2 regions of the Kocuria sp. MNB10 genome follow, and region 1 is predicted to be linked to the other one. Evidence: predicted binding sites of a transcription regulator. Region 1 holds the regulator's gene; the other holds the start of a gene.
The links. Region 1 encodes HrcA, which represses chaperone genes, less so after heat shock. Its sites were predicted from a motif close to TTNGCACTCGNNNNNNNCGAGTGCNAA; they were not measured.
Positions count from the first base shown of each region.

Region 2: the regulator HrcA is predicted to act here: its motif matches at 2,095-2,121, upstream of groL (chaperonin GroEL).

Region 1 covers NZ_CM133411.1:2,842,218-2,845,596, forward strand. Annotated here, with positions in the region: gene dnaJ (molecular chaperone DnaJ) at 1-865, opposite strand, end outside; gene hrcA (heat-inducible transcriptional repressor HrcA) at 920-1,942, opposite strand; gene ACW9PK_RS12940 (DUF3097 family protein) at 2,106-2,984, shown strand; gene ACW9PK_RS12945 (DUF4870 domain-containing protein) at 3,198-3,379, shown strand, end outside.
Region 2 covers NZ_CM133411.1:624,638-628,016, reverse strand. Annotated here, with positions in the region: gene ACW9PK_RS02810 (siderophore-interacting protein) at 1-545, opposite strand, end outside; gene ACW9PK_RS02805 (uracil-DNA glycosylase) at 565-1,248, opposite strand; gene ACW9PK_RS02800 (DUF3263 domain-containing protein) at 1,308-1,532, shown strand; gene ACW9PK_RS02795 (hypothetical protein) at 1,684-2,010, shown strand; gene groL (chaperonin GroEL) at 2,267-3,379, shown strand, end outside.

The sequences.
Region 1 (3,379 bases):
CGAACGTCTCGAGGCTCACGGTGGTGCCGAGCGCGGCGGCGGTCATGGGGATACGCAGGCGGGCGTGGAGATCGTCGCCCTCGCGGAGGAAGGTGGGATCGGGGTCCACCTTCAGTTCCACGAAGAGGTCGCCGTTGGGTCCGCCGGCGGTGCCGGCCTCACCCTGGCCGCCCAGGCGGATGCGGTTGCCGGACTGGATGCCGGCGGGGATCTTCACGGTCAGGGGGCGGCGGTCGCGCACGCGGCCCTCGCCGTAGCACTCGTGGCACGGGCTCTCGATCACGGTGCCGAAGCCGTTGCACTGGGAGCACGGGGCCTGGGTGGTGACCATGCCCAGGATGGACTGGCGCTGGTACTGCATGTGGCCGGAGCCGCGGCACATGGTACACGTCACGGGGCTCGTGCCGGGCTGGCAGCACGTGCCCTGGCACGTGGGGCACACGACGGCGGTGTCCACCGTGATGTCCTTCTCCATGCCGAACACGGCGTCCTTGAGGGAGATCCGCACGTTGATCAGGGCGTCCTGGCCCTGGCGGGTGCGGGACTGGGGGCCGCGCTGGCCACCGGCTCCCGCGCCCTGGAAGAACGTCTCGAAGATGTCGGAGAAGCCGAAGCCCGTTCCGGGGAAGCCCCCGCCGAAGCCGGTGTCCGTGCCGTTCTCGTTGCCTGTGGCGTCGTAGACACGGCGTTTGTCCGGGTCGGAGAGGACGTCATTGGCGTGGGAGACGCGCTTGAACTCCTCGGCGGCCTCGGGTGAGGGGTTCACGTCCGGGTGAAGTTTGCGGGCCTTCTTGCGGTAGGCGCGCTTGATCTCTTCGGCGCTGGCGTCCCGGCTCACGCCGAGGGTTTCGTAGTGATCGCTCACGATGTCGTCGTTTCTTCTTTCGTCGGTTCTACGGTCGAGCGGGGCGGGCGGCGCTCACGTGCGCTCAGCCCCCAGGTTCTTGGACAGGTAGCGGGCCACCGCGCGCACGGAGGCCATGGTCGTGGGGTAGTCCATGCGTGTGGGCCCCACGACTCCCACCTTGGACGCGGCGTGCGGACCGTAACCCGTGGCCACCACGGACGCCTCCGCCAGGGGGTCGTCGCTGTGGTCGGAGCCGATGCGCACCGCGACCCCGCGTTCGTCCTGCTGCATCTCGGACAACAATCGCAGCATGGCCACTTGTTCCTCAAGCGCCTCGAGCACCGGGGAGATGCTCTGCGGGAAGTCCCCGCTGAAGCGCGCGAGGTTCGCGGTCCCGGCCATCACCAGGCGGTGTTCGTCCGACACCGCTGCGAGCACCGCGAGCGCCCCGGTCACCGCGGTCCCGGCGTCGCGCAGTTCCTCGGGCAGGGCCGGGGGCAGGGTCACGGCGGCGTCGGGGACGTCTTCCACGGGCCTGCCGAGCAGGCGTGCGAGCACGTGGGCGCGCAGCTCCAGCAGCTGGGCCTCGGTCAGGGTGACGGGCAGTTCCACGGTGCGTTGGGCCACGCGTCCGGTGGTGGGGATCAGGATCACGAGTACGCGGGCGTCTCCCACGTCCACGAGTTCCACGTGGCGCACGGTGATCCCGGTGCGCACGGGATACTGGATCACGGCCACCTGGTGGGTGAGCTGGGCGAGCAGGCGCACGGTGCGCTCCATGATGTCGTCCAGGTCCTGGGCGCCGTCCATGAACACCTGGATCGCGCGGCGCTGGGCGGAGGTGAGGGGCTCCAGAGCTGCGATCTGGTTGACGAACTCGCGGTAACCTCGGTCCGTGGGGATCCGCCCCGAGCTCGTGTGCGGGGCCACGATCAGCCCGTCCTCCTCGAGGGCGGCCATGTCGTTGCGCACCGTGGCGGAGGAGACGGGTAGGCGGTGGCGTTCCACGAGCGCCTTGGACCCCACGGGTTCACGCGAATGGACGTAGTCCTCCACGATGGCGCGCAGGATCTGCGCTCGGCGCGGATGCTCCATGTGTCTCACCTCCCGTTGCTGGCAATTCTGGCACTCAAGAGTTCACAGTGCTAATCCTGGCCGTCCGGGGCCCGTGGGTCAGGGGCCGATTTTGATACGCTCGCGGCTGATTCGCCTGCCCGGCGGCGCGCTCGCGCCGCGGCACGACGTGGAGGAGTCGCCCGTGAACGCATCCGGCTGGTCCTGGGGTCCCCGGGACCTAGGCAGTCCCGACGTCGCCCGCACCGGTCCCGTCTCCCGGGACGTCCCCGTGGCCCGGGACATGGTGCTCGAGGACGTGGAGACCGGGTGGGTGGGCGCCGTCGTGGGCGTGGAGACCATCGGCGGGATGCGCGTGGTGGGTCTGGAGGACCGGCACGGGCGCGTGAAGTCCTTCCCCCTGGGCCCGGGCTTCCTCCTGGACGGCGAACCCGTGCGGCTGGGCCCGCCCGAGACCCGCAGCGCCCCGGCCAAGCCCCGGATCACGCGTTCGGGGTCGGTCGAGGTCGAGAACCTGCGCGCGTCCGTGGCCAAGGAGTCGCGTGTGTGGGTCGAGGGGTACCACGACGCCGAGCTCGTGGCCAAGGTGTGGGGCCACGACCTCGCGGTCGAGGGCACCGTGGTGGAACCCCTGCACGGGATCGACGACCTCCCCTCAGCCATCGCCGAGTTCCACCCCGGCCCGCAGCGCCGGCTCGGGATCCTCGTGGACCACCTGGTCGCGGGCTCCAAGGAGTCCAGGATCGCCCAGGAGGCGCTCGCGGTCCCGGGTGCCCGGGACAACGTGCTCATCCTCGGACACCCCTACGTGGACATCTGGCAGGCCGTGAAGCCCAGCGCCCTGGGGATCCGGGAGTGGCCCGTGATCCCGCGCGGGGTGGATTGGAAGACCGGGATGGCACGCGCGCTGGGCCTGCCGCACCGCACACCCCAGGACGTGGGGCGGGCGTGGCAGGCGATCCTTGCACGAGTGAACACGTACGCAGACCTCGAACCGGCCCTGCTGGGCCGCGTGGAGGAGCTCATCGACTTCCTCACCGCCCCGGACGCCGCCGATTCCTGACCCGGGCTGCGCCTGACCTGCGGTGACCCACGACGTCGACGGCGCTCGCAGCCGGTGGTCTACGGCTTCGGTGACCCGCGTTAGCGGTGACCACCAGCGTGGGTGACGCCTGGCGTCGTCGTCCGGCGCGAGCCACGCGGGAACGACCGTAGGATGGGAGCACCGGCGTCCTCCGACCCGGATGGCTACCGCCCGTGAAAGGCACACCCGCTCGTGACTGACGCTGCTCCCTCCCCCTCCACTCGCTCCGCCGAGACTCCGTTCGAGTCCGTGGCCCCCGTGGCGCAACCCCTGGACGTGTCCCAGGACCGGCAGTGGGCCACCCTCGCCCACCTGGGTGGCGTGGTGGGCGTACTGCCCAGCTACATGATCCACCGGGTGTTCAAGGACCGCGG
Region 2 (3,379 bases), 650 kb from region 1:
TCGTGGGAGGCGTCCTCGACCTCGAGGACGGCTTCTCCGCGCGCCGAGGCGGGCAGCGCCTCGAGGTTCGCGAGCACGGCGGGGACGGCGGCGTCGTCGCCAGCGAAGACGCTCCACGCGGCGGCCGGATCCGGGAGCCACTTGCCGCCCGGGCCGAGCGCCACGATCCGGTCGCCGGGGGACGCGGCATCCGCCCACGGCCCCGCATAGCCTTCGGTGCCGTGCAGGGCGACGTCGATCCATACGGTCTCGGCGTCGGGTTCCGTGTGGCGCAGGGTCATGTGCCGCGTGACGGGCTGGTCCTGGGGTGCGGCGTTTTCGCGCGCGGCCCAGTAGTCGGGGAACGCGCCGGGCGCGGTCGCCGCGAGCGTGGCTGCGGAGAAGAAGACGAGCTTGACGTACTTCTCCGGCGCCTCCATGTCCTGGAACTGCTCGGCGTTCTCGATCCTGCACACCACGCGCACCATGCCCGGGGAGAGCTGAATCCGGTCCGTAACCGTGAGGTTGAGCTGGGGTTTGCGGGGTCGCGCCGGAGTTTGTGCCATGCGTCCAGCGTAGGTGCTGCTACGCGGGCAGTTCCCACGAGACGGGCTGGGCGCCCTGTTGTTGCAGCAGCTCGTTGGCGCGGGAGAACGGGCGGGAACCGAAGAACCCCCGGGACGCGGACAACGGGGACGGGTGCACCGATTCCACGGTGGGCGCCCCACCCAGCCAGTCCTTGGTGCCGCGGGCGTCGCGACCCCACAGGATGCCGACGAGGGGTTGCTCGCGCGCCCCGAGCGCGCGGATCGCGCACTCCGTGACCGCTTCCCAGCCCTTGCCCCGGTGGGACGCGGGGGAGCCCGCGCGCACCGTGAGGACCCTGTTGAGCAGCATGACGCCCTGCTCGGCCCACGAGGACAGGTCCCCGTGCGCGGGCGGCGTGATCCCCAGATCGGAGTGCAGTTCCTTGTAGATGTTCTGCAGGGACCGCGGGATCGGGCGCACGTCCGGGGCCACCGAGAACGAGAGGCCCATCGCGTGGCCCGGGGTGGGGTAGGGGTCCTGGCCCACGATCAACACCTTGACCGCGGACATCGGCTCGCGAAGCGCGCGGAAGATGTGGTCCCCAGCGGGCAGGGTGTGGTGGCCCTCGGCGTGTTCGGCGCGCAGGAACTCGCCCACGGCCCGGATCTGCGGCTCCACGGGCTGCAAGGCACGGGCCCACTCCTCGTTCATGATCTCGTGCAACGGGGGCGGGGTGTTCACGGTGCGACCTCCAGGGCGTGCGGCCTCCGGGTGCCGCCCGGAGCGTTAGGGTTGAGCCCATGTCTACCACGGGCGACGGCCTCGACGAGCTCGACCGGGCCATCCTGGACCTGGAGTCCGAGCACTGGAAGTACCGCGGCGCCAAGGAGTCCGCGATCCGCTCCCGCCTGGGGTTGAGCCCCGTGCACTACTACCAACGGCTCAACGCCCTGATCTCCTCAGAGGCCGCCGCGCGCCACGCCCCCATGCTGATCTCCCGGTTGCGCCGCGCGCGCAATCGCTGAGTGGGTCCCCGGGTGCGCGTGGGATAGTGGGCAGCGCACCGCGGACCCCTGACCGCCGCGGGTCCGGCAGGCGGGGCGCACGCCGTCCCACGGTCCCGGCACCCGCGGGTCGGCGCCCCCGATCCCGCCGTTCGTTGAGGAGAGCCACAGCATGAGCGAGTACCCCCGTGACGAGTTCGACGACGTCCCCGAGGACGGCGCCCGGCAGGGTGCCCACCGGGGCCATAACCCGAACGCCCGAGCGGGGTCCCGGGGCAAGTTCCTGGCGATCCTCGTGACCGGTGTGCTCGCCCTCGTCCTGGGGGCGGTGGCCTTCGTGAACGCCCCGCGCACGGCCCAGGAAGCGCTCGCCCTCCCCGCCGCAGCCGTTGCGGTGTCCGCGGACGACGACGCCGCGGCCGGTGCCTCCGCGGTGGGTGCCGTGGCGCTCGGGACGGCCGCGAGCGACGTCGTGCCCGGAGCCCCCGCGGCCGCCTGAGCCGCCCGTTCAGCCGGGGACGAAACATGAGTCCACTGGACGCAGGGCGTTTGCGGTTCCGGCATGACGAGTGCCACTATGGGATTAGCACTCAGTCGCGTGGACTGCTAACCGGGTCCGGTGGTGGTCGCGCGGCGGACGAGTGACATCACGGTGAGGTGGTTGCGGCGCGGTGAGGATCGCGGCGCGGCACCGTCCGTCGCGGGCATCGTGATGACAAGTCTTGTTTGTCAACCGTCCAGGAGGGACGAAACACATGGCAAAGATGATCGCATTCGACGAAGAAGCCCGCCGCGGCCTCGAGCGGGGCCTGAACACCCTCGCGGACGCCGTCAAGGTCACCCTCGGCCCGCGCGGACGCAACGTGGTCCTCGAGAAGTCCTGGGGCGCCCCCACGATCACCAACGACGGCGTGTCCATCGCCAAGGAGATCGAGCTCGAGGAGCCGTACGAGAAGATCGGCGCCGAGCTCGTCAAGGAGGTCGCCAAGAAGACCGACGACGTCGCCGGTGACGGCACCACCACAGCCACGGTGTTGGCCCAGGCCCTCGTGAAGGAGGGCCTGCGCAACGTGGCCGCCGGTGCGGACCCGCTGTCCCTCAAGCGTGGCATCGAGAAGGCCGTGGCCGCCGTGACCGAGCAGCTGCTGTCCTCCGCCAAGGAGATCGAGACCGAGGAGGAGATCGCCGCGACCGCGTCCATCTCCGCCGCGGACCCGGAGATCGGCAAGCTCATCGCCGAGGCCATGGAGAAGGTCGGCAAGGAAGGTGTCATCACCGTCGAGGAGTCCAACACCTTCGGGCTGGACCTCGAGCTGACCGAGGGCATGCGCTTCGACAAGGGCTACCTCTCCGGTTACTTCGTGACCGACGCCGACCGTCAGGAAGCCGTCCTCGAGGACCCCTACATCCTGATCGTCAACTCCAAGATCTCCGCCGTGAAGGACCTGGTCCCCGTACTCGAGAAGATCATGCAGGCCGGCAAGCCGCTGCTGATCATCGCCGAGGACGTGGACGGCGAAGCGCTCGCCATGCTCGTGCTGAACAAGATGCGCGGTGCCGTGAAGTCCGTGGCCGTCAAGGCCCCCGGCTTCGGTGACCGCCGCAAGGCGCAGCTTGCGGACATCGCGATCCTCACCGGCGGCCAGGTCATCACCGAAGAGGTGGGCCTGTCGCTCGAGTCCGCCACGATCGACCTGCTGGGCCAGGCCCGCAAGGTCGTGGTGACCAAGGACGAGACCACCATCGTGGACGGCGCCGGTACGCAGGAGGAGATCGAGGGTCGCGTGGCCCAGATCCGCGCGGAGATCAACAACTCCGACTCCGACTACGACCGCGAGAAGCTGCAAGAGCGCCTGGCCAAGCTGGCC